3 regions of the Bacillus pumilus genome follow, and region 2 is predicted to be linked to each of the others. Evidence: riboswitches for the same ligand, from Rfam matches in the RefSeq annotation. Region 2 holds a riboswitch; each other region holds the start of a gene.
The links. Region 2 has a riboswitch for S-adenosylmethionine ahead of CKW02_RS18885 (sugar ABC transporter substrate-binding protein). Riboswitches for the same ligand answer to the same signal wherever they lie in the genome.

Region 1: it holds a riboswitch for S-adenosylmethionine, as region 2 does, so the genes downstream of both, CKW02_RS07635 (DUF2292 domain-containing protein) here and CKW02_RS18885 (sugar ABC transporter substrate-binding protein) in region 2, are expected to answer to the same signal.
Region 3: it holds a riboswitch for S-adenosylmethionine, as region 2 does, so the genes downstream of both, CKW02_RS05935 (methionine biosynthesis PLP-dependent protein) here and CKW02_RS18885 (sugar ABC transporter substrate-binding protein) in region 2, are expected to answer to the same signal.

Annotation. Positions count from the first base shown of each region.
Region 1 covers NZ_LT906438.1:1,510,550-1,521,192, forward strand. The annotation lists gene carB (carbamoyl-phosphate synthase (glutamine-hydrolyzing) large subunit) at 1-2,076, shown strand, start outside; gene CKW02_RS07615 (dihydroorotate dehydrogenase electron transfer subunit) at 2,073-2,849, shown strand; gene CKW02_RS07620 (dihydroorotate dehydrogenase) at 2,843-3,775, shown strand; gene pyrF (orotidine-5'-phosphate decarboxylase) at 3,747-4,451, shown strand; gene pyrE (orotate phosphoribosyltransferase) at 4,459-5,097, shown strand; SAM riboswitch class I at 5,311-5,413, shown strand; gene CKW02_RS07635 (DUF2292 domain-containing protein) at 5,482-5,673, shown strand; gene CKW02_RS07640 (phosphoadenylyl-sulfate reductase) at 5,660-6,361, shown strand; gene CKW02_RS07645 (sulfate permease) at 6,375-7,439, shown strand; gene sat (sulfate adenylyltransferase) at 7,497-8,633, shown strand; gene cysC (adenylyl-sulfate kinase) at 8,648-9,241, shown strand; gene cobA (uroporphyrinogen-III C-methyltransferase) at 9,271-10,026, shown strand; gene CKW02_RS07665 (sirohydrochlorin chelatase) at 10,101-10,643, shown strand, end outside.
Region 2 covers NZ_LT906438.1:3,603,875-3,614,517, forward strand. The annotation lists gene CKW02_RS18875 (ABC transporter permease) at 1-616, opposite strand, end outside; gene CKW02_RS18880 (sugar ABC transporter ATP-binding protein) at 613-2,109, opposite strand; gene CKW02_RS18885 (sugar ABC transporter substrate-binding protein) at 2,179-3,297, opposite strand; SAM riboswitch class I at 3,466-3,575, opposite strand; gene CKW02_RS18890 (right-handed parallel beta-helix repeat-containing protein) at 3,692-5,119, opposite strand; gene CKW02_RS18895 (branched-chain amino acid aminotransferase) at 5,488-6,579, shown strand; gene CKW02_RS18905 (hypothetical protein) at 6,893-7,291, opposite strand; gene CKW02_RS18910 (6-phospho-beta-glucosidase) at 7,411-8,739, opposite strand; gene CKW02_RS18915 (PTS lactose/cellobiose transporter subunit IIA) at 8,736-9,062, opposite strand; gene celB (PTS cellobiose transporter subunit IIC) at 9,089-10,438, opposite strand; gene CKW02_RS18925 (PTS sugar transporter subunit IIB) at 10,453-10,643, opposite strand, start outside.
Region 3 covers NZ_LT906438.1:1,188,026-1,198,668, reverse strand. The annotation lists gene CKW02_RS05965 (MarR family winged helix-turn-helix transcriptional regulator) at 211-630, opposite strand; gene CKW02_RS05960 (YhdH/YhfP family quinone oxidoreductase) at 743-1,729, shown strand; gene CKW02_RS20120 (hypothetical protein) at 2,055-2,204, shown strand; gene CKW02_RS20440 (collagen-like domain-containing protein) at 2,839-3,867, shown strand; gene CKW02_RS20115 (hypothetical protein) at 3,901-4,245, shown strand; tRNA gene CKW02_RS05945 (tRNA-Val) at 4,818-4,890, opposite strand; gene metC (cystathionine beta-lyase) at 5,020-6,198, opposite strand; gene CKW02_RS05935 (methionine biosynthesis PLP-dependent protein) at 6,195-7,313, opposite strand; SAM riboswitch class I at 7,393-7,514, opposite strand; gene CKW02_RS05930 (alpha/beta hydrolase) at 7,736-8,476, shown strand; gene CKW02_RS05925 (YjcG family protein) at 8,529-9,044, shown strand; gene CKW02_RS05920 (GNAT family N-acetyltransferase) at 9,051-9,485, shown strand; gene CKW02_RS05915 (hypothetical protein) at 9,569-9,826, opposite strand; gene CKW02_RS05910 (UvrD-helicase domain-containing protein) at 9,953-10,643, shown strand, end outside.

The sequences.
Region 1 (10,643 bases), 1.8 Mb from region 2:
GAAGTGATGGCGATCGGCCGTACATTAGAAGAGTCTCTTCTAAAGGCTGTTCGTTCACTTGAAGCGGATGTGCACCACATTGAATTAAAAGATGAAGCAGATATCACAAACGAAGTGCTTGAAAAGCGGATTATCAAGGCGGGAGACGAACGATTATTCTATATCGCTGAGGCACTTAGAAGAGGCTATACGGTTGAACAATTACATGAGTTCTCAAAAATTGATTACTTCTTCCTTCATAAACTGGAAGGCATCATCGCTTTTGAAAAGACATTAAAAGAAAACAAAGGCAATACAGACGTATTAAAAGAAGCGAAAGAAAAAGGCTTCTCAGACATCTATATTAGCCGCGAGTGGAATATGAATGAAGCGGATGTCTATACGCTAAGACAAGAAGCAAGCATCGTACCTGTTTACAAAATGGTAGATACTTGTGCGGCTGAATTTGAATCCGAGACGCCATATTTCTACAGCACATATGAAGATGAAAATGAATCAGAACGTACAGACAAGAAAAGCGTCATCGTATTAGGCTCAGGTCCTATCAGAATCGGTCAAGGAGTAGAATTTGATTATGCGACCGTTCATTCTGTGTGGGCAATTAAACAAGCAGGGTATGAAGCAATCATTATTAACAACAACCCTGAAACGGTCTCAACAGACTTTAGTATTTCGGACAAGCTCTACTTTGAACCACTCACTGTAGAAGATGTGATGCACATCATCGATCTAGAGCAACCTGAAGGAGTCGTTGTCCAGTTCGGCGGACAAACAGCGATCAACCTAGCAGATGAATTATCAAATAGAGGGGTGAAGATTCTCGGCACATCTCTTGAAGACCTAGACCGAGCCGAAAACAGGGACAAGTTTGAACAAACATTAGAAGCACTCGGCGTGCCGCAACCTAAAGGGAAAACAGCTACGTCTGTGCCGGAAGCTGTAGCGATTGCCAATCAGATCGGCTACCCAGTCCTTGTCCGCCCTTCCTATGTATTAGGCGGTCGTGCAATGGAAATCGTTTATCAAGAAGCCGAGCTTCTTCATTACATGGAGAATGCAGTGAAAGTCAATCCGCAGCACCCAGTCTTAATTGACAAGTATTTGACAGGAAAAGAAATCGAAGTAGATGCCGTGTCTGATGGCGAAACTGTCGTGATCCCTGGCATTATGGAACACATTGAAAGAGCTGGGGTTCACTCTGGTGACTCGATTGCGGTTTACCCGCCGCAAACATTGTCTGAAGAGATCAAAGCGAAGATCGCAGAATACACGATCAAGCTTGCAAAAGGGCTCAACATTATTGGGCTGCTAAACATTCAATTTGTTCTCTCAAAAGGTGAAGTGTTCGTACTTGAAGTGAATCCGCGTTCAAGCCGGACAGTTCCTTTCTTAAGTAAAATCACAGGCATCCCGATGGCAAACCTGGCGACAAAAGTCATTTTAGGAGAAAAACTCAAAAACTATGGCTACGAGGAAGGACTTCACACAGAACAAGAAGGGGTGTACGTCAAAGTTCCAGTCTTCTCTTTTGCAAAACTAAGAAGAGTCGATATTACACTCGGACCTGAAATGAAATCGACAGGTGAAGTCATGGGGAAAGATGTCACAATCGAAAAAGCTCTCTACAAAGGATTAATTGCATCAGGCATTCAAATTCCTAAAGACGGGACAGTTCTTCTGACAGTTGCTGACAAGGATAAAGAAGAAGGACTGGAGATTGCGAGAAGATTCCATTCAATCGGCTACCATATTTTAGCGACAGAAGGAACAGCGAATTACTTAAAACAAGCCTCCATCCCATCAAGTGTTGTCGGCAAAATAGGAGAAGAAGGCAAAAACCTTCTCGATGTCATACGAAACGGGGAAGCCCAATTTGTCATCAACACTCTGACAAAAGGAAAACAGCCGGCAAGAGACGGCTTTAGAATCAGACGTGAAGCTGTTGAAAATGGCGTAGCTTGCTTAACGTCGCTAGATACAGCAGAAGCGATTTTAAGAGTACTAGAAAGCATGACATTTAGAGCGGACGAAATGCCAGAAGTGAAAACGAATGCTGAGGTGACAGTAACGATATGAAAAAAGCATACTTGACGGTCGTCTCAAATCGAGAGATCGCTGATCATATTTACGAAATGACATTAAAAGGTGACCTTGTGGACTCCTTTCAAACGGCTGGACAATTTCTTCATATCAAGGTCAGCGAGTCCATGACACCGCTGCTGAGAAGACCGATCAGTATTGCCAATATTCATGCCGAGAAGCAAGAAGCAACCATCATCTATCGCGCAGAGGGAGAGGGCACAAAGCTTCTTTCCCAAAGGCGGGATGGGGAATCCATCGATGTCTTAGGGCCGCTTGGCAACGGGTACGATCCTTCAGTTGTTCAGCCAGGTCAGACAGCGTTACTAGTCGGTGGTGGAATTGGAGTACCGCCTTTATATGAGCTGTCCAAACGTTTAACGAAAAAAGGCGTCATCGTCAAGCATGTCCTTGGCTTTCAATCGAAAAAGGATGTATTTTACGAGGAGAAATTCCAAGCACTCGGAGATACATTTATCGCAACAGTTGATGGGACATACGGCGCAAAGGGCTTCGTGACAAGTGTCATTGAAGAGAATGATTTGAGCTTTGATGTCATGCTTTCCTGCGGGCCGACCCCTATGTTAAAAGCACTAAAAGACTCTTACCCCGATAAGCCTGTCTACATTTCAATGGAAGAACGAATGGGCTGCGGAATTGGTGCTTGCTTTGCATGTGTCTGTCATACCGATCAGCACGAAAAAGCTTACGTCAAAGTCTGTCTGGACGGACCTGTATTTAAAGCAGAGGAGGTGGCGTTGTCATGCTAAACGTTGAGTTACCAGGCTTATCTTTAAAGAATCCGATTATCCCTGCATCAGGCTGCTTTGGATTCGGGAGAGAATTTGCTTCATTATACGACTTATCCGTGCTTGGCGGTATCATGATCAAAGCCACAACCTTAGAACCGAGATTTGGCAACCCGACACCAAGGGTAGCAGAGACAGGTGCCGGGATGCTCAATGCCATCGGTCTTCAAAATCCTGGCCTAAAAGGCGTGCTGGAAAATGAATTGCCTTGGCTTGAGCAGTTTGATACGCCTATTATTGCAAACGTCGCTGGCTCACAGGTCGATGATTATGTTGAAGTAGCGAAGCAGATCAGCCAAGCAAAAAATGTCCATGCCCTTGAACTGAATATCTCGTGTCCGAATGTCAAAACTGGCGGAATTGCTTTTGGTACAGATCCTCACATGGCAGCAGCATTGACAAAAGCGGTGAAGGACGTGTCCTCCGTTCCTGTCTATGTCAAACTGTCTCCTAACGTAGCTAATATTGTGGAGATTGCTCAAGCGATTGAATATGCTGGAGCGGATGGACTCACGATGATTAACACGTTAATCGGTATGCGTTTAGATTTAAAAACAGGGAAACCGATTCTTGCCAATAAAACAGGCGGATTATCAGGCCCTGCGGTCAAACCTGTCGCTGTGCGCATGGTACATGAGGTCAGTCAAGCGGTTTCTATCCCGATTATCGGAATGGGCGGAGTGCAAAATGCTGAAGATGTACTTGAATTTTTACTAGCAGGTGCGAGTGCAGTAGCTGTTGGCACAGCCAATTTTGTGAACCCATTTATTTGCCCAGAAATCATTGAAGAACTGCCAAATGTATTAGAAGCCTACGGGTATTCATCTGTAGAGGAATGTATCGGAAGGAGCTGGAAACATGAAGCACTTGCCCATCATCGCGCTTGATTTTCCATCAGGGCAGGAGACGCTCGCCTTTTTAGAACCCTTTGAAGGGACACCATTATTTGTGAAGGTCGGCATGGAGCTGTTTTACCAAGAAGGACCTGCCATCCTTGACGCAATTAAAGAAAAAAACTGTCACATTTTCCTCGACCTCAAATTACATGACATTCCAACAACGGTGCAAAAAGCAATGAACCGGCTTGCCGCACTTGGCGTTGATCTAGTCAATGTACATGCTGCTGGCGGGAAACAGATGATGCAAGCTGCGTTAGAAGGGCTTGAAAACGGAACGCCTGCTGGGCAAAAACGTCCGGGCATTATTGCAGTGACTCAGCTGACGAGTACATCTGAAGACATGATGAGAAGCGAATTACTCATAGACCGTCCGCTGCAAGAGACTGTCATCCGGTACGGTCAATTGGCACATGAAAGTGGACTAGACGGTGTTGTTTGCTCTGTTCATGAATCCAAAGCTCTTCATGAGCACATCTCACCTGACTTCCTCACTGTTACGCCAGGGATTCGTTTACTAAATGATCAAACCGATGATCAAAAGCGTGTGGCAACCCCTGATTATGCAAAAGAGCAAGGTGTTTCACAAATTGTTGTCGGAAGGTCAATCACAAAAGCTGAAAAACCATTGGAAGCCTATCATCAAATTTTGAAAGAGTGGGAGTGACTGCCAGATGAAAACAAAAATTGCTAAACACCTATTACAAATCAAAGCGGTCTCATTGAAACCAGACGAACCGTTTACATGGGCAAGCGGTATCAAATCACCGATCTATTGTGACAACCGTCTCACCTTGTCCTATCCAGAAGTTAGACACGACATTGCTGAAGGTCTTAAAGAGTTGATTCTCACTCATTTTGAGGGAGCGAAGGTGATTGCTGGTACTGCAACAGCAGGCATCCCGCATGCGGCATTAGCAGCAGATCGTCTAAACGTCCCGATGTGTTATGTCAGAAGTAAGCCAAAAGCACATGGAAAAGGAAATCAAATTGAAGGTGCCGTATCAAAAGGCCAAAAGGTGGTCGTCGTAGAAGACCTGATTTCAACAGGAGGCAGTGTGCTTGAAGTGGTCGCTGCTCTTCAAGAAGCGGGCTGTGACGTACTAGGCGTTGCCGCGATCTTCACATACGGTCTGCCAAAAGCTGCGGCAGCATTCCAAGAAAAAAACATTCCATATGTCACCCTAACAGACTATGACACCCTGACAGACGTGGCACTTGAGCTGAAAGCGATTGAGCCTTCTGCTATGAATAAATTAAAACGCTGGAGACAAGATCCTTCCTCTGAATCTTGGATGGAAGAAATCGTCTAAATAGCTTCGTGTAGACAAACCCTCGCATTCTTTGTCAGGACTGCAAAGGTTTTCTGTCACGCTGAATACAATATGAAGCTGCGCATACCCGCACAGCTTTTTTATTTGGTTAAAAATAGTAAAATAGACTCAAATTTAAATAAAAACTAATCCTATCAATAAAGTCGGGTTGACTTTTGTTTGAATTGTGTTAATATTTAAGACAAATTAAAACACTTATCCAGAGAGGTGGAGGGACTGGCCCGATGAAGCCCGGCAACCTGCAATTTGCAAGGTGCTACTTCCTGCAAAATGATTCTATTTTGAAAGATAAGGAAATCGTGAGCTTCCTCATCTTTCTTTCGGAATGAAAGGAAGTTTTTTTATTTTAACGGTGAGGGGGAAGTGAAGCAAAAGCAGGATGAAGACTTAATTGAAGCCTATGCAGAAACTGATTGGGGATATGAATTCAGTTTAGTTACACTGATTGTTCAGGACGGTCAAGTGATCCAAGTGGAAGAAGACAGAAAAAATTCAGTTGACGTAGTGCGGAGAGTAGTGATACTCCGGAAGGGGAGAAACAATGTTAACTTATGAAAATTGGCAAGAGCCGTCCATTACATTTCAAGAAGATGATTTGTATAAAGGGGCCTTATCTGTGCTGAAATGGGCATACGGTCATTATGGTGATCAGCTCGTTTATGCATGCAGTTTTGGTATTGAAGGCATCGTCCTCATTGATTTGATTGCGAAAGTAAAAAAGGATGCAAGAATTGTCTTTTTAGATACAGGTCTGCATTTTAAGGAAACGTACGACACAATTGATGCGGTAAAGGAAAGATACCCGGGTTTAGATATTGTGCTGAAAACCCCTGAGCTGACGGTTGAGGAGCAAAACGAGCAGCATGGTGATCAACTATGGAAAACAGATCCTCAAAGCTGCTGTCATATGCGTAAGGTCATTCCTTTGCAAGAAGCGCTATCTGGCTATCCGGCATGGCTTTCTGGCTTAAGGAGGGAGCAGTCTCCTAAGCGAGCAGGGACGAACTTTTTAAATAAGGATGAAAAATTCAAATCAGTGAAAGTATGTCCGCTTATCCACTGGACGTGGAAGGACATATGGAGATATGCATCTAGAGAGGAACTTACTTATAATCCGCTACATGATCAGGGATATCCAAGTATCGGGTGTGCCCCGTGTACACAGCCAGCATTTACTGCCGAGGATCTGCGGTCTGGCAGATGGTCAGGCACAGCTAAGACTGAGTGCGGATTACATGAGTAAGGGAGCATAGTGTATGGAAATTGCCGCAATTTTATTTAGTTTATTTTTCGCTCTAAACATTGGCGCGAGTGGTGCAGCAGCTTCGATGGGCATCGCGTACGGATCAGGTGCGATTCGAAAGCCGATCTATGCACTCAGTGTATGTGCAGTTGGGATTTTAGCAGGTTCAGTTATTGGCGGTGGTGAGGTTGTCAAAACGATTAGCTCTGGAATTATGCCTGAATCCGTCATTACACTTGAAATTGTTTGTATTATTATTGGTTCTGCTGCATTATCACTCTTTATAGCGAATCTGATGGCCATCCCTTTATCAACGAGTGAGGTGACAGTAGGAGCTGTAGTTGGTGTCGCGGTCGCATATAAAGTATTGTATGTGAAATCCATTTTAGTCATTGTGGCATTTTGGGTTATCATTCCGCTTGTCGCCTTTCTTTTTACCTTTGTTGTAGTCAAAATCATCAGAATGTTCCCTAAACGTAAGCTGTCTAAAAAAGGAACAGTCATTTTATCCATTGTTTTAATCCTTAGTGGATTTTTAGAAGCATTTTCAGCAGGTATGAACAATGTGGCAAATGCAGTCGGTCCACTTGTTGCCGCGGGCGTTTTGTCAGTTGGGCAAGGAACACTTTATGGCGGAATCTTCGTCGCCATTGGAGCCCTCTTGCTTGGTAGAAGAGTACTGGAAACAAACGGAAAGAAAATTACCCGCTATCAAACGGGCGAAGGGATATTGCTTTCCGGTACCGGTGCTGGACTTGTCATCGTCAGCTCTATTTTTGGGCTGCCAGTTCCACTTACCCAAATCACCTCCTCGTCTATCATTGGACTTGGCATGGCAAAAGGCGGACCTAATATTTTTCATAAACATGTGGTGAAAAAAATGCTGAAAGTGTGGGTAGTATCACCCTTTTTATCACTTAGTCTATCGTATTTGCTGGTGAGTCTTTTCTTAAAAGGGGACTATTACTCTATCTTTATCATGATGAGTGTACTGCTTGCCTCACTTGGTGCGCTAAGTCTGATGAAGGCAGTCAAAAATGAAAGCAGCTCGATTCATGAACAGGGCGGCGGGATTTAACGACAAATCCGACTATTTACATCTAATAAATATGAACATTGAGAGGAAGATGAACAAATGAGTTTAACACCACATGGTGGCGTATTAATTAATCGAGTAAATGAAGAGTATGACCTCAGCACGGCTGCAAAGGAAATTGAACTAGATGCTATCTCTTTTGCAGACCTTGAACTCATAGCAATTGGCGGGTATAGTCCAATTGAAGGGTTTTTAACAAAAGCTGATTATGAAGCGGTTGTGAGCAGTATGCGGCTAGCAAGTGGTGTCGTTTGGTCTCTTCCTATTACACTGCCAGTGACAAAGGAAAAGGCAGCGGAAATCCATCGAGGCGAGATTGTGCGTCTATCGTATAATGGAACTGTATATGGCGTGATTGAAGTAGAGGATCAATACACACCAGATAAGGAAAAAGAAGCGGTAAATGTGTATAAAACTGATGACCGCAATCATCCAGGCGTGAAAAAATTATTTGAACGCGGTGATACGTACATTGGTGGTAAAATTACACTGACGAAACGAAGCGAAAAACCATTCCCTCAATTTACGTATGAGCCGGAAGAAACAAGACGTCATTTTAAAGAGAACGGCTGGAAAACGATTGTTGGTTTCCAAACGAGAAACCCTGTTCACCGTGCCCATGAATATATTCAAAAGACAGCACTTGAAACCGTCGATGGTTTGTTTTTAAATCCACTTGTCGGTGAAACAAAATCAGACGATATTCCGGCAGACGTGAGAATGAAAAGCTATCAAGTGTTATTGAACGGTTATTACCCAAAGGATCGCGTCTTTTTAGGTGTTTTTCCTGCGGCAATGCGTTATGCTGGACCAAAGGAAGCAATCTTTCACGCGCTTGTTCGTAAAAATTACGGCTGTACTCACTTTATTGTGGGAAGAGATCATGCAGGTGTTGGTGATTATTACGGCACATACGAGGCGCAGGAGTTATTTGAACAATTTACAAGCGAAGAAATTGGCATTACCCCGTTAAAATTTGAACATAGCTTCTACTGTAATACATGTGAAGCAATGGCAACACCAAAAACATGTCCTCACGATAAAAGCGAGCATATCATTCTTTCAGGTACAAAGGTTCGAACGATGCTGAGAAACGGAGAATTACCGCCAAGCACGTTCAGCCGAAAAGAAGTCATTGAAACATTAATCGAAGGATTAAAAACGACGGTATCTTAATGGGAGGGTATGACATGAGCAACGAACATATCGTGTGGCATGATTCATCTATTACAAAAAAAGAATATCAACAGAAAAACAATCATAAAAGCGGCATTATTTGGCTCACAGGTCTAAGTGGATCAGGTAAATCTACAATCGCAAATGCAGCGGCTAGAGAGCTGTTTGAACAAGGTTATCAAGTCACTGTTCTTGATGGCGATAATGTGCGGCATGGATTGAATAAAGATTTAGGGTTTTCAGATGATGACAGAAAAGAGAACATCCGACGTATCGGAGAAGTGGCGAAATTATTTGTTGAGCAAGGAACGATTGTCATCACGGCTTTTATTTCACCATTTCAAGAAGACCGCCGCATTGTCAGACAGTTAGTTGAAGCGGGAGAATTTCACGAAGTGTTTGTGAAATGTGATCTGAACGTATGCGAAGAGCGTGACCCAAAGGGGTTATATAAAAAAGCTAGAAATGGCGAAATTCCATTTTTTACCGGGATTGATTCGCCGTATGAAGAGCCAGCTGCACCTGAGCTTGTTCTAGATACAGGTGAATTATCGCGTGAAGAGTCCAAACAGCGTCTTGTTGATTATGTAAAGGGAAAAGCGAAATAATCGCCTGATGGCAGGGGGAGAAAAGCACGATGGGGAAAGTATACATTGTGGGGGCTGGACCTGGGGATCCAGACTTAATTACATTAAAAGCCCTTAAGGCAATACAGCAGGCAGATGTCATTTTATATGATCGTCTTGTCAATCAAGAAATACTCGCCCACGCCAAACCCGAGGCGGAATTAATCTATTGTGGCAAGCTCCCGAATCATCATACGATGAGACAGGAAGCCATCAATGAAGCCCTTGTGACCCATGCAAAGGAAGGGAATGTTGTCGTCCGTCTGAAAGGCGGCGACCCCTTTGTATTTGGCCGCGGCGGTGAAGAAATCGAATGCTTAGCTGAGCACGGAATTCCATATGAAGTTGTCCCGGGGATTACCTCTGGTATTGCAGCAGCTGCTTATGCAGGCATTCCTGTGACGCACCGTGAATTCAGCTCGAATGTTGCGTTTGTCACGGGTCACTATCAAAAGGATGAGCATTTTGAAGAAAAGTGGGAGGCACTGGCTACAGGGATTGATACCCTTGTGATTTACATGGGCGTCAAAAACGTAGAAAGAGTGCAGCAGCTTCTTATAAAAAATGGACGTGATCCAGAAACGCCAGCAGCGTTTATACACTGGGGAACCACGACAAGGCAAAAGACGACTTGCTGCACTGTGGCGACACTGTCTGAAACCGTTGAAAAAGAAGGCATCGAGCATCCAAGCTTAATAGTTGTTGGAGATGTCGTTCATTTTCACCAAAAGCTGAACTGGTTTGAACCTGCCCTTATTGAGAAATGAGATTGATAAAGACAAGACACGTACATTGATCGTGTCTTTTCGTCTGAATAATACAAGTGAGAGGGAGGAGCCGCATGAAACAAGCTGTACTTTATGTTGGGCATGGAAGCAGGGTAAAAGAAGCACAAGATAAAGCCATTTCTTTTATGAAAAGCTGTATGCCGTTAGTAGAAGCCGAAATACAAGAAATTTGTTTTTTAGAACTAACAGCCCCTTCTATAGAGGAAGGCTTTGAAGCCTGTGTGAAAAAAGGAGCTACACACATTGCGATCGTCCCGCTCCTCCTTTTAACTGCTATGCATGCTAAATCGGATATTCCAGTTGAGATTGAGAAACTTCAAAAACGATACCCGCAAGTGAAGGTCACATACGGGAAACCAATTGGGGTCAATCAAGAAGTGACAAAAGCAGTTGCTGCAAGAATTGAAGAAGCAGGATATCAAGGCGGGAAAGCACGGATTCTTTTAATTGGCCGCGGAAGCTCTGATCCAGATGTGAAGCGAGATGTGTTTGGCATTGCGGACGATGTCCGGCGCCTGCTTCCTTTTGCTGAGGTCTTGCCATGTTTTATTACAGCATGTGAGCCAAATTACCGAGATGTTCTTGCGAAATTAACA
Region 2 (10,643 bases):
AGGTCATGAAAACATGTGCAAATAGCACAATCACTGCCATTAAGAGAATGATATATGGCACCTGTCCGATTTTGCTGAAAAAGGCAGGGATTGTACCCGTTGAGAATGTACCATCAGGCAGCACCATGTTTTCAGAAATGGTCGCCCCTTTCGTATACGTCTGAGCCAGCCCTTGAATAATAAACATCATGGCTAATGTCATGAGCATATCTGGAATTTTCATTTTGACAATCATCAAGGCATTGAGTAAACCAACAATAAGGGCAGCCGCTAGCGCAGAGAGGATCGCAATCAGCGGGTTTTGCGAAAACCACACAAACATAGAAATCACAATTGCATTCGATAACGTTGCGACTGATCCGACCGATAAATCAAAGCCGTTGACTGCCAAGGAGATGGTAAGGCCCACCGCAATAATGGTCACAATGGAGATAGACCGTAAAATATTGATAATATTCCCTGATTGCAAAAACGCTGGATTCGCTGCCGCAAATACCACAATCAATACAGCAATGGTTAAGATCGTGCCATATCGATAAAAGAAATCAAATAGATGAAAGGATGGCCGCTGTTTTTTCGTTTGCTGCACAGGGGCTGGAATTTGTTGTTCACTCATGATTGTCCTCCTGTTGAATGATATAAAAGCTCTTCCTCAGTCGTTGGGGCAGTCATTTCCCGGGCAATGCTGCCATCATACAGCACATAGACTCGGTCTGCGATCCCTGCAATCTCCGACAGCTCACTTGACGCATAAATCACAGATTTCCCGCGGGCGGCAAGCTCTGCAATCAGCGTGAAAATATCTTTTTTCGCTCCAACGTCAACACCTTTAGTTGGTTCATCAAAGAGATAGACATCCGCTTCAGCCAGCAGCCATTTTCCGATAGCAATCTTCTGTTGATTTCCACCGGATAGATGCTTCACCTTTGCTTCAAGAGATGGGGTTTTGACACCTAGTCGTTTGACGATTTCGTTTGCTTTCCGCTTTTCCTTCGAACGATGTAAAAAGCTGAACACGCTTGAGAATGAACGAAGACTTGCGGCCGTTAAGTTCCACCCCACGCTCTCTTCTGTCAGAATCCCTTCCTTTCTCCGTTCTTCTGGCACAAGGGCCATTCCAGCTCTCACGGCTTGATGAGGCGATGTGATGCGAACGGTTTGACCATGAAGCTTCACAGTCCCTGTCGTTTTTTCTGAGGCGCCGAAAAGGGCTTTACACAATTCCGTTTTTCCAGCACCGACAAGGCCCGCAATTCCGAGAATTTCACCCTTTTTCACATGAAGATGAATATTGCGTAATTTATGCTGGTCGTTTAGCTGCTTCACTTCAAGGGCAATAGGTGCATCCTTCAACGGTGTACGGAGCGGGAATTGCTCCTCTAATGGCGCACCTAGCATTTCTTCAATGATCTGCTGCGGATTTGTATTTTGAACAAGATGAGCTGCGACATCGGTTCCATTTCGCATCACTGTCAGTTCATCACAAATGGTGAAAATTTCAGGCATGCGATGAGAGATAAACACAATGCCCGTTCCATTCTGTTTCAGCCGGTCAATCATTGAAAATAATTTGTTTGTTTCTGTATGACTTAGCGGAGCTGTTGGTTCATCTAAAATTAAAATGCTACATTTGATTGAAACGGCTTTGGCGATGAGCACCATCTGTTTTTCCGCAAGGGTCAGATCACTTACAAGGCGTTTTGTGGAGATGTCGATGTCCAGTTCTTTTAATCGTTGAGCTGCCTTACGGTGCAGCTCTTTCCATTCGACAAATGTTTTTTTCTCAATCTGATGCATCATCATATTCTCACCAACACTTAAGTAGGGAACGAGAGCTGTATCCACTTCTTGATGAACCGTCTGCACACCATATGAGGCCGCATCCTTTGGGGTTTGAATCGATGCCGCCTGACCATTGATTTGGATGCTTCCTTCATAGTGCGAATGAGCGCCAGAAAGAACTTTCATTAACGTGGACTTCCCAGCACCATTCGCTCCAATCAGTGCATGAACTGTCCCTTTTTTTAATGTGAAATTCACTTGATCTAACGCTTTTACTCCTGGGAATTCAATCGAAATATGTTTCATACAAACTAACGGCGAAGTCATAGATGTCCTCCTTCTCATGATCATCATCTGAAAAACGAAACACCCTCTATAGAAGAGAGTGCACGGCGTTTATTTTGAATAATGCTTCTTCAAGGTCTTCATCCAATCTTCTTCAAAGGCAGTAGATGAACCGAACCCCTTCACTTCGTCTGCAAGATTGACCATATTGATGGCCTTTCCTGATTGTTGAAGCTGTTTTTGTGAGATGAGAGAGGCCTCAAGGTCATAGGAAGACGGGGTTTTCTCACCCGCAATTTTCTTCGCAAGAATTCTCACGTCAACTGCGCCAATGAGCTTCGGATCAACCGCTGCTGTGTACTTCCATGGACTGTCTTTTGCTGTCATTTCTTGAAGATCCGCATTTGACACATCAATCCCATAAATCTTCACTTCTGTTCTTCCTGCTTCCTTTAGCGCTCTTGCTGCGCCAATGGCAAAGGCATCCCACGTAGCAAAAATAGCGTCAAGTTTGCCCTTTGGATATTTATTCAGCATCGCTGCCACTGCATTTTGTGTTTGAACAGACGTATCAGAGGAGGCAATACCAAAGCGGTCAAGTTCCTTGATCCCTGCATGTTGTTTGAGCGTTTCTTGATAGACCTTGTTCCGTCTCACCATTGGCGGGAATCCATCTACCCAGAGGTACGCAATATTTGCTGTTCCTTTAAAGTCAGACACGAGTGCGTCTAGTGATTTTTCCGCTAATTGTTCGTCATCTTGAGACGTCACTGTGACCCCTTTGATGTCCTTCAGCTTAGGATTTGAATCGAACGCTACGACTGGAATACCCTTCGCTGTGATCTTTTTCACGTCAGCGACGGTCGCCTCGTCGTCCCCATGAGAGATGATAAAGCCATCATAATTTTCTTCCAGCGCCTGAGAGATCGCGTCATGGAACTTCGCTGTATCTCCATTTGCGGTGTAGACATCTACCGTAAAGCCAAGCGCTTCACCTTCTGCCTTCGTCCCAGCTAAAAACTGCGCTGTATGATCATCTCCTCCAATTTTACGAATGACTTTAATTTTTGCTCCCTGTCCCTTTGCAAATCGCTTCGGTACATTGTCAAAGGAGACCTTTTCGTTCGCATTTGTCTTTGAGCCTGCACTTGATCCAGTGCCGCAGCCTGTTAATAGGACGGTCAATACCGTTAATAATATAAGACAAGATGTAAAATAGTTACGCTTCATTGCTGTTCCTCCTCAAGTTGTTTTTATTTTTCACATCGGAAAACTAGGTAAAAATGTGGGAAAACGCCAGTAAACTGTTCTTTCATTTGAAAAAGAGACGAAAAAAAGCCTCTCTTGGAAAGAGAGGCTTGATCACCGTTGCATGAAACATGTATCGGGATTCTTCCTCTCTTATCTGTCAAAGCTGTAACAGCTTTGCAGGAATTAGCACCAATTTCTATAGTAGAAACGGTTGCCGGGCGTCATAGGGCCAGTCCCTCTGCCTCTCTTGATAAGAGATCCGTTATGAAATTTTGTTTTCGTTGAAATGTCTTCTTTACTTTAATGTGATGTCACATCAATGTCAATGATTTTTTTGAAAATTTAAAACAATGAGTTTGCGATTCAGACTTGCTTAATTTCCGATGATTTTCTTAGCAGGTGATGACTTCTTCAGGCGAAAATCATATTTTTTCTCATTCATAAATTGTGGATTGAGATGTGCTGATCCTTTATCTTGACCGCTTTTAGAGAGATACGTTTTGTAGCCTTCCATCCATTTCCCGCGCCATACCCACTGTGATGCTTTTGCACCTTTGCGGTCGTCATATACGTTCTTCTGGAAGATATTCTTTTGATTTACTCCATAAAGATTCACGACTAAATAATGCGAGGCACTCGCTGTCATGATATTGCTCGTGATTCGATTGTTCACGGCTTGATATTGCATCAACAATTGACCGCCTTCTAAGCCGGCTGTGTCATTTTTGTATAAAATATTATGTGAGATCGTCGTATTTGTTGTTCCGCCTCGCTTTTTATCATAGCCGCCAATTGAAATGCCTGTATAACGGTTCAAATACACTTGATTGTGTTCGATGCGAATACGATCTGCCATTTTTCCTTTATGTTCACTTGTGACTTCAATCCCTAGGTCATTGTGATGTGTGATGTTATGATCAATCACAATGTCCTTCCCGCCATCCACATAAATTCCGCCAGCGGAGATGTCTTTGCCATAGGCTGGATTTCCTACACTCGTAATCTCATACACTTTGTTTCTAGATACGACACCATTTCTGACTTGATCGTACTTTTTAGAAGGTGCTACGTTCTCAAAACCAATTAAATCAATGCCTATATTATCCGTGTGGCGGACGGTGTTATGTGTCACACGGAACTTTTTGACGTTCCCATTGAGCACAAGCGCTTCACTGAAGCCAAGCTTTAATTTTTCAACAGTGTTTCCTTTGATTTCAATGTCTTCAATGGCTGCAGGAGCTTTTGTTCCATAGACCGCAATACCGTGCGCATTCCCATTTTTGTGTGTCGTCTGAATGTCATACACTCGGTTGTTGAGAAGTTTGACGCCTTTCCCGCTTCCTTTGATGAAAATACCGACTGGGGTCAGATCTTCCTTATTCGTCTTGAGATGTCCCACCGTCAGACCTTTGAGGGTAATGTAACTTTTTTGATCGATCGTGACAAGACCGCCATCTGCTTGATTTCCTTTTAGTGAAGCCCCGCTAATGACAGGTTTTTCTTTTCCGTAAGCTTGAAAGATAACAGGTGCTTTCTTTGTCCCTGAATGGCGAACAATCAATTTCTCTTTGTATGTGCCGCCTCTCACGTAAATGATTGCACCAGCTCTCGCCATACTTGCCGCTTTTTTCAGCGTGCGAAAAGGTTTTTGCTTCGTTCCTGGGCTTTTGTCATTCCCGTTTGTCGCCACGTAATAGGCAGTTCCCTGCTTGGCGCCAGCCTCCTCTGTCATCGCTTGACAGCCGAAGCTGATCACGGTCATGAATAAAATGAGTAAAATGCCTGGTATCGCTCGTTTCATCTTGTTGTTTGCTCCTTTCACTTCTCTTCTTTCTTTATCGGTTAAAAAAAAGAGGATTAAAATATGACAATGCCCCTTGCAATGTACTAGTCAAAAGGTGTATGGTTGAAAGAATATCTTACAGGTAATTTATCCGCTTTTAAATTGTCAGATTAATCAGTTAATAATGTATTTGGATTTTATTTCTTTATTAAAAAGGGGTGACATGAGGCAGACTGACGGCAGAGAGAAGGAAAGCGCTTTAACAGATATTTCTTGTCTGAATTCCAGAAAACCTATTGCTAATATTTTGTGAAGGTATAGAATAGAATCATAATTATTTCATATTATTAGAATTTTCAAATAATCAAACAGCAAGGAGATTTACGATGCCAAAACAACCCATCCGCGTTGAACTTAGTTCAACAAAAAAACCAAAACCTCAATCTGATCAACTTGAATTCGGAAAAATCTTCACAGATCACATGTTTGTGATGGATTATTCCATTGATCAAGGCTGGTATGATCCAAGAATTATCCCTTATCAGGCCATTCCAATGGACCCAGCTTCGATGGTCTACCATTATGGGCAATCTGTTTTTGAAGGCTTGAAGGCTTATGTTTCTGAGGATCAGAAAATTCTCTTATTCCGTCCGGAAAAGAACATGGAACGCTTAAACAGATCCAATGACCGCCTGTGTATCCCGCAAATTGATACGGAAACGGTTTTAGAGGGCTTAAATGAACTCATTCGCATTGATAAGGATTGGGTACCTGATGCAGAAGGCACTTCCTTGTATATCCGTCCATTCATTATTTCCACTGAGCCGTATTTAGGCGTTGCGCCGTCAAGCACATATAAGCTGCTCATTATCCTATCTCCAGTGGGGTCTTACTATAAAGAAGGCATCCATCCTGTCAAAATTGCCGTTGAAAACGAATTTGTCCGTGCCGTTAAAGGCGGAACAGGAAATGCCAAAACAGCTGGAAACTACGCCTCAAGCCTCAAGGCACAGCAAGTTGCTGAAACGAAAGGTTTTTCACAAGTTCTTTGGCTTGATGGAGTTGAGAAAAAGTACATTGAAGAAGTCGGGAGTATGAATATTTTCTTTAAAATCAATGGAGAAATCGTGACGCCTGAATTGAACGGCAGCATTTTAGAAGGCATCACACGTAACTCTGTACTTGAGCTATTAAAACACTGGGGAATTCCAGTGACAGAGCGTAAAATTTCGATTGATGAGTTAATTGAAGCACATCAATCAGGCGAGCTTGAAGAAATCTTTGGAACTGGAACAGCGGCCGTCATCTCTCCTGTCGGGGAATTAATTTATCACGATCAGCCATATGTGATTCAAGATGGTCAAACAGGTGAAGTATCGAAGAAATTGTATGAAGCCATTACGGGTATTCAAAAAGGAACACAACCAGATATCTTCGGCTGGACAGTAGAAGTCGATTCGGTCGTCAAACAAGCTTAAGCATGTAAAAGAACCTTTCAATCATGAAGGGTTCTTTTTTTGTTTATTTACCTCTCTGATATACCTTATAATGGTAATAACACATTGAGGAGTGATGGTATGTTTTTTACTTATCTACTAGCGTTCTTTGGTATTTGCATCGGATCGATCATCATCGCTACAGGTTTCGACGATTCACCGTTCCACACCCGGTTTCTATTTAAGTTTCTCGGAATTTCTATCCTTGTTCTTTCTATTACTTTTGTAAAGGTTAGACGAAAAAGGTTACGCAACAAAAAGGCGAAATAGACTTAGATGTCCAGTCAGCCTTCCATCAAATCGTGCACCAAAACAAGACCGATACACCCAAAATCGCCCCTATATATATCCACTGTTTCCCTTTGATGCTCCGCTTTCTTTCGATCAGTAAAAAAATCTCTGGTAAAAAAACGATGATGATTTCTATGATAAAGACAAGATAATAAACAAACGGCATCGGCTGAAAATCAAAGTCTCTTTCATCTCCACCAATTGTTGCGAAATACATCAACAGGTTGGTTGCTGGAATGGTAAAACAAACGAGTAGGCGAAGAACATAAATCCATACATACTGTCTATGACGAATAAGACCAATAAAAGAAGCGATGATGCCATACAAAAACAAGACCACTGTGCCATAACTCAACAGAGGTTGAACGATAAAGCCGTAAAGCATTAAACCAATTGCAACCATACTCAAACCGTCCTTTCTTTGAAGCCATACATGTTGTTTTTTACTATCATACACTTCTTTCTTGAATTTCCATATGGGGCAATGATAAAAAAACGACCCCATAAAGGGGCCATTTTGTTTTACGCTTTGACTGATTTGAAGAATTGCGGTAAATATTCACGATGTGCTTCGAGCATTTCATCTAAAATTTGCTTTGCAATTTCGTCAGAAGGGACAAGCGGATTGATCGTCATCGCTACAAGAGCCGTCTCGTAATCTCCTGTGACTGCCGCTTCTGCTGCCACACGCTCGAATGATTTGATTTGTTGAACGAGCCCTCTCACAGCTACAGGCAGATCACCCGTCGCGATTGGTTTTGGTCCGTCCTTCGTAATGATACAGTTCACTTCAACCGCTGATTCAGCCGGAATGCTGGCAATCGCCCCTCTGTTCACTGTATTGACTGGTTGGATGTCATGTTTATCATTATAGATGGAGCTGATTAAGTTACATGCCGCATCACTGTAGTACGCCCCGCCTCTTTTTTCGAGCTGCGGTGGTTTAATCGATAAATCAGGATCTTTATAGAGCTCAAATAATTCGTGCTCGACCTGCTGGACAACCTCTGCTCTTGTTCCTTTTTCTTGGGCCGCTTTTTGCTCTTCTTCCAGCATATCTTTTGTTTTATAGTAATAGCGATGATACGGACATGGGATCACTCCTAAGCCTTTTACAAAAGAAGGTTCCCAGTTTTTCGCTTCAATGTTCTTCATAGACCACTGACTATTCGGATTTCCTAATTCATCGAGTACTTGATCCATAATGCTGACCCCGTCTAAATACACGTCTAATCCATAGACCATGTGATTGAGTCCGGCAAACTGTACCTCGACCCGTTCAACATCCACATCAAGCGCCTTGGCAATCCCCATTTTTATCCCAATTGGAACATTGCATAGTCCAACTACTTTTTTTAGATTCGTGTAGCGCAGCACAGCTTCTGTGACCATGCCCGCCGGATTTGTAAAGTTCACAAGCCATGCATCTGGACAAAGCTCTTCCATATCCTTCACGATATCTAAAATGACTGGGATGGTTCGAAGGCCTTTAAATAAGCCGCCTGGTCCGTTCGTTTCCTGACCGATGACGCCATATTTAAGTGGGATTCTCTCATCCTTAGCCCGTGCTTCCAGCAGTCCTACACGAAATTGTGTTGTCACGAAATCTGCGTCCTTCAGGGCTTCCCGGCGGTCAAGCGTCAGGTGTACCTCAATCGGCAGACCGGCTTTTTCGACCATGCGTTTCGCGAGAGCACCCACGATGTTTAACTTTTCCTGACCCGCTTCAATATCCACGAGCCATAATTCCTTTATAGGCAATTCATGATATCGTTTGATAAATCCTTCGACAAGCTCAGGCGTATAGCTTGATCCTCCGCCTATTGTGACAATTTTGATTCTATCTTTCATGAATTGACACCTCCGAGTTGCTTCATTTTTTCATGGAGCTCGATGATTTCCGCCGCAAGCTCCTTGACGGTCATTGCGTTCATGAGATGATCCTGTGCATGGATCATTAAGAGGCTAATATCGGTCTTTTCTCCTCTAATTTCTCCTTGGATCAGCTCTGTCTGTGCGTGATGCGCCTCATTTAACGCGTCTTGTGCTTCCTGCAATTTTTGCTTCGCCTCATCAAAATTCCCTTGCTTTGCACATGTAATGGCCTCCATCGCAGAGCTTCTGCCATTCCCGCCGTGTAAGATGAGTTGAAACACAATTTGTTCCATTTCCATCGGCCGCATCCCCCTTGTTTCCTCTATTACATGCTGACGACATTTTCATCAGTTGTTGCATTTGTTTCTAGTTCACTTTCTTCTTTTAATTTCTGCTTATCCCACATTCTAAAGAATGGGTAGTATAAAGCGAATGACAACGCTAGGTTAATCAGCTGCATGACAGCACCTGAGATTTTGCCTCCTGTGGCGAGATAGCCTGAAATGATAGGCGGCATCGTCCATGGGACCGCAATCCCCGCCGGTTTTGCGACAAGCCCTGTGCTCATTCCGATATATGTCGTGATGATCATCATGATAGGCGTAAGGATAAACGGAATCAGAAGCATTGGATTCATAACAATCGGCATTCCAAAGATGATCGGTTCGTTGATGTTAAAGATGGCTGGCCCAATGGCAAGTCGGCCAAGCTGTTTCATTTGTTTACTTCTGGCACGTAAGATCATCGTCAGCACCAAGGCAAGCGTTGCACCGCTACCGCCGACATTGATGAAGATTTCAAAGAACTGCGCTGTGAAGATATTTGGCAGCACTTCTCCTGCTTGGAATGCGAGACGGTTCTCATCCATCGCACCGAGCCAAATTGGGCCCATGACGCCGCCGACAATGGTTGCTCCGTGAATACCACATGCCCAGAGGAGCATTTGCACACCAATGGCGACAATACTTCCGCCTAAGCTTCCACCAAGAATGGAAAGCGGTGTGCCAATTAAGACCGTGATGATATTATGAATACTCTCAAATGGTGTCATCTCAATCAAAAGTCTAGCGACCCAGATCAGCGTGATGACCACAAAACCTGGAATAAGTGCGATAAACGATTTACTCACTGCTGGCGGTACACCATCAGGCATCCTAATGACGATATTCCGCTGGACAATGAATCGGTAAATTTCAGTTGAAAGCATGGCAATAATCATGGCAACGAATAACCCTTTACTGCCCATCAATGTAACTGGAATTCCCCCACCTACTAAGATGGCTTCTGTTGAGCCTTCAGGTGTGAAAGGAACTTGATATGGTGTTGCCAAAAGGAAAGCTGCAACAGCGATCGCACCAGATGATAGGGCATCCACTGCATACTTTTCAGCAAGCCTGTAGGCAATCCCGAAGGTTGCAACAAGTGCCATAATGTCAAAGGTCGCATTAACAGGATAGGATAGTTTCGTGGCCCATTCTGCTCCGAAGATACTTGCCATAAAATCGCTGTATCCTGGGATCGGAAGGTTGGCTAAAATGAGAAACAGTGAACCGACAATAATGAGAGGCATGGTTAAAACAATTCCGTCACGCAATGCTTGTAAATGTCTTTGAGCGGCAATCTTCCCTGCAAACGGCATGACCTTCTCTTCTAGAAATCGGTTGAATCCATTCATCCCTTCCGCCCCCTTTATCCGTTCACTAACTGTTCAGCAGATTTTAAAACCTCAGCCCCATTACATACGCCGTAATGCACGGTATTGATGACGTCGACTGGAATCCCTTTTTCTTCTCCGAGCTTTTTCATTTGTGGTAATAAATATCGAACCTGTGGTCCTAATAAAAGCACATCGGCTTGATCAATATGATTTTTTGCTGAAT
Region 3 (10,643 bases), 1.4 Mb from region 2:
ACCCTTCAAAGCCGGTTAAATTGGTTCCGGTATTTTCAAACCAACACGTGAAGAAAGAATTTTGTCCATCCCTTACCTAATTCACATAAAACACCTATATCTTATATTTACTATCACATCCAGGAATTTACAAAGCGCCAAAAAAAAAGCTCCTGTAAAGGAGCTTGTGATAGTTATCGGTTTAATATGAAACTTATTTATAAAAATACATCATTGAAAATTATTTATAATTGTACTTAATGCTTTCTTTAGTACAACCTTATCATCATTTGACAAGTTTTGAAGCGCTGTCTTGTTCAGCTCAATTGTTGCTGCTTCAACTTGATCTCTAATGACTAAAGATTTTTGAGTAGCCTCTACTAAAATATTTCTTCGATTGTTTGGATCTATTGTGCGTTCAATTAAGTCAGCTTTTTGCATTTTATCTAAAATTCCAGAAATTGTTGAGGCTTCTAAATATACAAGTTCTCCAATTTGTTTAGGAGATAGCTGGCCCTCTCTCCACAAACAGTTCAACACACCATATTGAGCGGGTGTCAAATCACATTCCTCTAAAAGCTTACTAAAGTACTTAAACACTTTATTTTGACTAACACTTAGTAAAAAATTTATGCACTCTGATAATTCCATTTTATCTCCCCCACATTGACTTTACCTATAATATCATGGTAGTTTTTTAATTGAAATACTTTTTCACCAGAAATATTTTGTTGTAATATATTTTTAGAGAGGAAGATAAACAATGGATTCATTTAAAGCGATACTAGTGACAGAAAAAAATGATCAAGTTAGTTATGATCTTCAAAATGTAAGTGTTAATGATTTATCTGAAGGAGAAGTATTAATTAAAGTAGCATATTCTTCAATCAATTATAAAGATATGCTGGCTGTTCAAAAAAATGGAGGTGTTATTCGTCACTATCCAATGATTCCTGGAATCGATTTAAGTGGAACGATCGTTCATACAACAGACAATCGTTTCGTAGAGGGTCAGCAAGTTATTGTAACAGGTTTCGCTATGGGCATGAGCCACACTGGAGGTTTTTCTGAATATGCTAGAGTACCTGCAGATTGGATTGTTCCTTTGCCAAATAACTTGACTTTAAAAGAAGCAATGATTTTTGGAACAGCAGGCTTTACCGCAGCTCTTTCTATTATGGCTTTACAGGAAAATGGTATGAGTACGAAAAATCAACCTAATATACTCGTTACGGGGTCAACTGGTGGAGTTGGTAGCATTGCTATACAATTATTATCTAAAATTGGGTACAAACATATTTTTGCTTTAGTGCGTAAAGATAATCAAGTTGATATAGCAAAATCTTTAGGAGCAACTGATGTCATTTTTGCAAACGAGTTAGGAGAGCTAAAAAAACCATTAAACAAGCAAAAATTTGACTTCGTCTTAGATACCGTAGGAGGAGATGTGGCTTCTGTGATCATTCCTCAAATTTCTTATGGTGGAAGCATGAGCATGTGCGGGAATGCAGGCGGAATTAAATTAACAACAACTGTGTTACCTTTTATTTTAAGAGGGATCAACCTTCTAGGAATCGATTCTGTAAATGTACCAATCAATAAACGCAAAGTCATTTGGAACGAGATAGCAAACGAATGGAATATCTCCCAAACGACCCTAGTCAATGAGATTACTCTCGATACATTACCTGAAAAAATTGAAGCCATTAAAAATGGTCAACATTTAGGAAGAACCATTATTAAATATTAAGATAAACGAACTTTATTTATTTAAATTACACCAGACAAATATTGAATGTATTGATGCAGATACCCCATCCCAAACAGGTGGGGGTACATATGTATGTGTATTCACCATAAAAGTTCCTATTTAATGCTTTTCGAAAGCGATTTTCCGACCCGTAAATGCTATCTACAACTAGCCCATGTATCAACTGAAATCGTTTGATCGCATTTACAATTTTTTGTCCATTGTAGCTCAATGGTCTAAAAAACAAACATTAAAAAACATTCTATTCCATGATTTAAACCATACAAAAATGGTCACGCTCCTTATATCGACTCGTGATGAGAGCATGAATACTATTCAAAAAAGAGCGGGACATGCTAGTGCTAAAACAACCTCAAATATTTATAGTCATGTTACAAACAAATTAGAATTTAACACTGCAGAACACTTTAATCGTTTTGATCCTAAAAATACTGAGGAACAATCTGGCGGATAAAGTTCGTCCCCAATCAAAAGAAATAGAACAAATATTCGTTATCCTAAAAACAAAAAACCCTTGTTACGCAAGGGTTTCAACGATGATTCTACGGATAAAGAATCTCTGATCTTCATGTTCATACTCTCCTTGCCGAATAAGCACCACCTTACGCTATTCGCTTAAATAGATTTTGCAATGATGATTACTCTCCGAGAGGATGCCAAGTACAGTTCATCATCATAAAATGAAAAACTGTCCTTGATACGTCTGCCGCAGACCAACTGCTATCCAGCTCAGAATGTCCCTCTCTTATGGCCAAATTCCTCATCACCTTTGTTCCGTATCCAGATACGCCATTGATAAGGGAAAAGCGCGTCTCCCAATAAAAAAAGCGAACACCAATCAAGGCACTTAAAATGCTCAATGATCAGCGCCGGCAGGTTCTTCCTTCTGGACAAAATATTCACGTTCGTTTTGCTTGTCTCTATCATACGATGATCCACTTAGGAAAAAAGGTCCCCTTTTTATCCCCCATTTTATCGTTTTTCCCTTGTATAAATTTAAATTTTTTTCATTTCCGCAACGGCCCTTACATAATTCTCCTCATTTAATATGATGTGTTGATTACATTTTTTTTTAGGAGTGAGTTCAAATGAGCAATAGGCGATGTTGTCGTTGTGGAGAATGGTTAGATGTTTGTTGTTGTATAAAGACAGTTGGTGTTCCTGGAAGGCGTGGACCAGCAGGAAAACCAGGTAGACGAGGTGCTACTGGTCCTTCTGGCCCCCCTGGTGCTACTGGCGCCACAGGTCCTACTGGCCCTTCTGGTGCTACTGGCGCCACAGGTCCTACTGGCCCTTCTGGTGCTACTGGCGCCACAGGTCCTACTGGCCCTTCTGGTGCTACTGGCGCTACCGGTCCTACTGGCCCTTCTGGTGCTACTGGCGCCACAGGTCCTACCGGTCCTTCTGGTGCTACTGGCGCCACCGGTCCTTCTGGTGCTACTGGCGCTACTGGTCCTACCGGCGCTACGGGGGCTACTGGAGCTACTGGTCCTACCGGAGAAGCCTGCTGTCCATGTACAAATCTTTTAACTAACCCTGGGTTTGATTTATCAGATACTGGGGAACCACCAGCATCATGGACATCTGCTACTGCTACTGTAGTTGATTTCCCAGATGCTCATAGTGGTCGTTTTGTCGGAAGTCCCACAACACCGACCATACAATCGGTTAGTATTCTAGGTTTAGACCCTAACCCACCAGTTGGGACAGTAGCAACTCCTGGCTTTATCAACCAAATTGTTCCTGTTTCAGAAGGCTGCTGCTTTACTCTTACGTTTGCAGGTGATGTGCGAGCACAAGGTGTATTAGTTGCATCGGTTTCCTTCCCACCACAAACATGCCCACCATTAATCACTAATACGGGTACTGCTGAAGGAACAGTGACAACTAACCCAATATTTACAGAGGGTATTCCGCATATTATAGCGGTATCTAACCAACCTCAAAGTGTCTTTCAAAATTATTCATTAACAGTTTGTGCACCACCAGGAGCGACTACCGCATGTATTACTTTTCAAAATATTGGTGATCCGTCTGAAGGTAGTCAGGCCCTAGTCGACAATGTTGTCTTTAAAAATGCAGGTGGCCCATGCGATACGTGTGTTCAAAACTTCTAATATTAAAGAGTTGGCAAAGGCATGTGAGTAAATATGGCTAGGAACTGCGGATGCGGAAGAAGAGTTTATAAAGAAGGAGATTTCATTGTTAAAACAAGCTGCCCTGAAATCACTTTAGAAATTATCCAAAAGGAAGATTTGTGTTTTCAAGTTAAAGGAAAAGTATCATGCAATACACTTCCTTTACAACATGTTAATGTAAATTTATCAAGTTCATCTGAAAGTATTTTAGAACCTCAAATATCTACTACTGATAAAGATGGAGGTTTTTCATCAGAATTAAATTTATTAAAGAAATCAACAAAAGAAGTTAAAATCACAGCAACTGTAATTTCTAATAAATCACCTGTAACTAAGTCCATCACCATCAACCCTTAAAGAGACTCATAAAAAGAACGCTAAATTCTTACAAAAAGAGGGGTTAATTTTACATTGACCCCTACTTTCTTAGATCCTTTATTCTTCAAGTAACTAAATGATTCCAAGGGCTGTGGAAAGATTAAATGTAGCTTGCTTTTTTAATTTATAGTATCAATCCTTCTTTAACCCCAATTCTTGGCATACCTCTAAATCTTTAACCAGGCATGACGTGAGATACTTTTTCTCGATTATATTATAATCAAGTTCATCAAGACTGTTCTTCAATGCTCGTTCAATCTGACGTAATTTAAAGCCCATTTATTGCTTCTTGAGGCTGGTGAGAGCATTAATGCTATTCAGAAAAGAGCGGGATATGCTAGTGCTAAAACAACATGAGATATTTATGGTCATGCTACATATAAATTAGAATTTAACAACGCAGAACACTTAAATCGTTCTGATCCTAAAAATACTGAGAAACAATCTGGTGGATAAAGTTCGGCCCTCATTCGTCCCCAATCAAAAGAAACAGAACGAATATTCGTTGTCAAAAAAAACAAAAAACCCTTGCTAGGCAAGGGTTTCAACGATGATTCCGACTGGGCTCGAACCAGCGACCTCTACCCTGTCAAGGTAGCGCTCTCCCAGCTGAGCTACGGAATCAAGTTATGTATCAGTTCTGGGCTTTCTGTTACTGACAGTCTCTATTATATAACTATCATGATACATCGTCAATGGTTTTATTGAAAAAAGGTCAAAAAGCCGGCGGCTGTGCCGGCTTTTTTCTCTCCTTTATGATTGGTTGACAAGAACGGGCTTTAGTTGATCGAGTGCTTGTTTGAAGTCGCGTTTGAGGTCTTCTCCGTTTTCTACTCCTACACTTAATCGAAGTAAACCGTCCGTAATCCCTCTTTTTTCTCTTTCTTCTTTTGGCATAGCGGCATGTGACATTTTGGCCGGGTATGACAGAATGGATTCGACGGCGCCTAGGCTGACGGCGAATACTGGTAATGTGACAGCATCCACTAATTCTTTGACCGCTGCTTCGTTTTCTAATTCAAATGAAAGAACTGCTCCAGCTCCGCTTGCTTGCTTTCGCTGAATGTCTGCACCAGGATGGTCATCTAAGCCTGGATAATATACTTTTTTCACCGCAGGATGCTCTTTGAGGAATGAAGAGAGTTCAAATGCCGTTTGGCTTGCTTTTTCTAATCTGACCTGAAGGGTTTTTAACCCTCTTAATACGAGCCAGCAATCCTGCACGCCAAGGACCGCACCGAAGGAGTTTTGCAGCGAATAAAGCTCCTCACCCAGTTTCTCGTCTTTCACTACAGCTAACCCTGACAGTACATCACTATGACCGCTCAAAAATTTCGTTGCGCTGTGCAGGACAACGTCAACACCAAGATCGAGCGGACGCTGAAGAGCGGGTGTTAAAAATGTATTATCTAAAAATGTCAGACAGTCATGTTCTTTGGCAAGCTGGACGACTCCCCCAATATCCGTAATCCCTAGAGTCGGGTTTGACGGCGTTTCCATGTAAATGACTTTTGTATTCGATTGAATGCCTCTTTTGATTTCAGTCAAATCCGTCATGTCCACAAAGGTATGCTCAATGCCAAATCGCGAAAGAACTTGGGTGATCATCCGAAATGTACCACCGTACACATCTCTTGTGACAAGGACGTGATCTCCTTTTGATAATAGAAGAAAAGCGGTTGAGATGGCTGCCATGCCTGATGCAAAAGCAAGCCCTCGAGTTCCTCCTTCTAGCGCCGCAATCGTATCCTCTAATGCTTGACGTGTAGGAGTCCCCGACCTTGAGTAATCATATTGACCAAAATCATCAAAGCTGCTTTGATGAAAGGTGGACGCATGCTGAATCGGCACACTGACTGCACCTGTTGAACGGTCTGTTTTGAATGCATTATGAACGAGTTGGGTTTCGAATGTCCAATCATGTGTGGTCATTTGGCATGTACCTCCTCTTTTACTTGTGATAGTGCCTGCTTTAGGTCTGCCTTCAGGTCATCTACGTGCTCAATACCAACGGAGAAACGGAGCAGTTTGTTACACACACCGTTTGCAATGCGAATTTCCTCAGGAATATCCATGTGCGTTTGCGTCGCAGGATACGTAATGAAGCTTTCGATTCCGCCAAGACTTTCAGCAAAACATATCGTTTTCAGCTGCTTTAAAAATGGATTGACCCAGTCCTCTTCGGCTACACGGAATGACAGCATTCCTCCCTTGCCTGGGTAAAGGACATCTTGAATTTCTGGCTGTTTCTTTAGAAACTCAGCTAGCTCCTTCGCATTTGCCTCGTGCTGGCGCATTCTAAGAGCCAGTGTTTTCATCCCTCTCATTAACAGCCATGAGTCAAATGGAGATAAAACGGCGCCAATTGCGTTTTGATGCTGGAACATGTCTTCAGAGAGCTTCTCTCCTTTTGTCACCACAAGCCCGGCAAGAACGTCATTGTGTCCACCTAAATATTTGGTTGCACTATGGATGACAATGTCCGCTCCAAGCGTAATCGGCTTTTGCAAAACGGGTGTGTAAAAGGTGTTATCGACAATGACCAAAGCGCCATGTTCTTTTGCAATCTTCGCTATTTTTTGAATATCCGCTTCCTGCATAAGTGGATTTGTCGGCGTTTCAATAAAGACTGCTTTTGTGTTTGGCGTGATTTTAGAGCGTAAACAGTCTTCATCTGAAAAATCATCGTAAAGAAAACGTAAGCCGTACTTTTTCCATTCGTTTTCAAACAAACGGTATGTACCGCCATATAGGTCTGATGAGACGATGAGTTCATCACCGCTTTCAAATAGCGCCATGATCGTTTGGATCGCAGCCATTCCCGAACTGAAGGCAAATCCGGCCGTCCCTTTTTCGAGTGAAGCAATCGCATCCTCTACAAGCTGTCTTGTTGGGTTTTTCGTACGAATGTAATCAAATCCGGTTGATTCCCCTATGCCTCTATGTCTGTAGGCTGTTGAAAGATAAACGGGGGGACTGACCGTACCAGTCGCCTCTTCGCTGCGGTTTCCAATTTGCGCTAATGTCGTTTCCACATGTTCTGTCATTTGACACCATCCTAAGTAAAAATCTGATTTCAAAACAGAAAACCCCTTCTTCATAAGAAGAAGGGGTTTTAATCGCTTCCTCTTATCTTCCAAGCAAAAAAGCTGCTTGCTGGATTTAGCACCTTGGTACATCACATGAAGTGATGCATACCGGTTGCTGAGGTTTCAAAGGGCCAGTCCCTCCACCTCTCACGATAAGAATGTGTTGTCTGTCTGTTCTAATTCCTAATACTGTAACGCATTAAATCTCATTTTTCAAGAGGAATCTGAACAATTAATTGAAATTTTCTGTATTTTATAACAGATTCGGTGTTAACTGAATTGATTGCATGTTAGCATATAGGAACAACGCTATTTTTCATGTTACAATGAATGGAAACGTTTCACTTTGTGATGAAATCGGTTAGCTGGAGGAATGGATTATGGTGAAGAAAACAGGCATTATTCAAGAAGAAACATTACATTCAAAAGAACTTGGGGCGGATGTGACCCTTTTGATCTATTTGCCAGTCAATTATTCCCCCCTTTATACATATCATGTCATCATTGCCCAGGATGGTCATGATTATTTCCGCTTAGGCAAAATAGGCAGACAGGCAGAAGAATTGATGCAAAACAAAGAAATGGAACGCTCCATTATCATTGGTGTTCCTTATGAAAATGTCACGGAAAGACGGAATACGTATCATCCAGACGGCACAAAATTTGAAGCGTATAAACGCTTTTTAGCAAATGAACTTGTCCCTTATATTGATACGCATTATCCAACCTATCAAATTGGCTCAGGTCGCACGTTTATTGGTGATTCACTAGGTGCTACAATTTCTCTTATGACAGCGATTGATTATCCTTCTTTATTTGGCGGACTCATTTTGCAGTCACCTTACGTTGATGAGTCAGTCTTAGAAGCTGTTAAACAGTCGACAGCCCTTTCTCATTATGCAATTATCCATCAAATTGGACTGGAAGAAACGGCTGTGAAAACGACAGATGGCCAAGTGCTTGATTTTATTCAGCCAAACGACGATTTAAAGGCACTTCTTGAACAGTCAGGTGCGGATTATTTATTTGAGACATTCGAAGGGGATCATAAATGGACGTTTTGGCAGCCGCTCATTGCGCCTTCGTTAAAAAGAATGCTCCCATATTCGTTAATCAACTGAATTTTGTTATAATAAACAATAATAAATACTTTCTTAATCAGGAGGGAACAAGATGAAATACGGAGTTGTTATATTTCCATCAAAAAAATTGCAAGATATTGCGAACTCTTACCGGAAGCGTTATGATCCGAACTATGCACTCATACCGCCTCATTTAACACTTAGAACACCTTTTGAATTAACGGATCTAGAAGCGGCTGAGGTCGTCTCAACGTTAAGAGAGTATGCAAAAAATGTTTCTCCTATTACGTTACGTATTAAAAAATTCAGTTCATTCGCTCCTGTAAACAACGTCATTTATATGAAAGTAGAACCGAACGAGGAAATCATGGCGCTCAATGAAAGATTGTACGCAGATCCACTTGAAGGTACACCTGAATATGCCTTTGTTCCGCATGTAACAGTGGCTCAAAAACTATCAGATGATGAGCATTCAGACGTACTTGGCACATTAAAGCTGAGAAAGATTGACCATGAAGAAACAGTGGATCGCTTCCACCTTTTATATCAATTAGAGAACGGATCTTGGACCGTCTATGAAACATTTATTTTAGGAGAAGAGGGTTAAGTACACTTGAAAACAGTCATCGCAACAGCACAAACACAACGAGAAGATGCATATTACGTTCGAAAAGAAGTATTCGTCAAAGAACAAGAAGTCCCAATAGAGATTGAAATAGATGAACTAGAAGACGAGGCCATTCATTTTGTCATTTATAACGATGAAATGAAGCCTCAGGCAGCCGCTAGATTGCGGATCATTGAAGGGCCAAAGGCAAAGCTAGAACGAATTTGTGTGTTAAAAGAGGCGCGCGCTTTCGGCCTTGGCCACAAACTATTAGAAGCGCTGGAAACAGAAGCCATTGCGAATGGAGCGAAGGAAGCGGTTATGCACGCACAAGTCCAAGCTCTTCCTTTCTACGAAAAGAAAGGCTACAAAGCCGTATCTGAACCGTTTGAAGAAGCAGGAATCGCACATGTCAAAATGACAAAAACACTGTCTGTTTGACCAAAAGAAAAAGCCAGAGCATTCATGATGCCCTGGCTTTTCTTTCTTTATCATCGTTCGTCAATGGAAGAAAGCGCAATCATTTATATATACGTATTAATATGAACGCCTTTACCTTCCTCCATAAACATATCTCGTACAAAGCGTTCCCGCTTTTTTTGTTGTACTTTCGTTTCCGCTTCTGTCACTAAGTCCTCTTTTTTCTCCAGCTCTCTGTATATCTTGTCATGAAAGGTGCGAGTAACCTTAGTTACTTTCGCGTAGTCTTCTTTATCCTGAGGAGCAGGACGATTGATATATTGAAAATACAGATCCGGCTGAATCGGGGCTATATATCCCATCAAGAACGCCTCCTTTGCTTCTCTTCTACTCTACTATTCCCTAATTATGACTGTTTGAAACACGTCTCATTTGATATGATTAGATGTGTTTCTTTTTAAGATTGATTAACTATTGGAGGACTAGCTTTGAAATGCGCACGACGACATGATCGAACAATCTCATTACATACGTATTCGAGAGAACATTATCAATTCCTCCATGACGAGGGAAAAAAAGGGCACTTATTCTGCCCATATTGCGGACAACCAGTCTTTTTCAGATTAAATATACATGAAGAACCTGCCTTTATTCATAAACATATGTCTCAGCAAGAGCTGTGTGAACAAGCAGAAGAACAAGAAGATCAGAAAAAACACGCAGAACAAAAGGAAAGTGCTTCTTATAAAGAACTTGGGGGCTTCCGTTTTCCAACAGGTAAACAAATCATCTCGCAAACGAATGAATCATATGACTGGCAGGAACCAAAGTCGATTCAATTTAGTGATGCGATACATTTAGAAGAGAATGAACAAGCACATACCATCGATCTCTTTCCGCATATCACCTTTAGTACACCACAGCTTCAAGCTGTCACACATAAAGACGGTCCGATGCTAGTGCTGGCTGGCGCTGGCAGCGGGAAAACAAGAGTCCTGACAGCAAGAGCGGCTTATCTCATGTCACATCATCATATTCCTGCTCACCATATCTTACTCGTGACTTTCACCACAAAAGCCAGCAGTGAAATGAAAGAAAGACTGCGCAAGCAATATCAGCTTCACCCATCACAAGCAAGCCAAGTGGTGACAGGCACTTTCCACAGTCTTTTTTATAAAA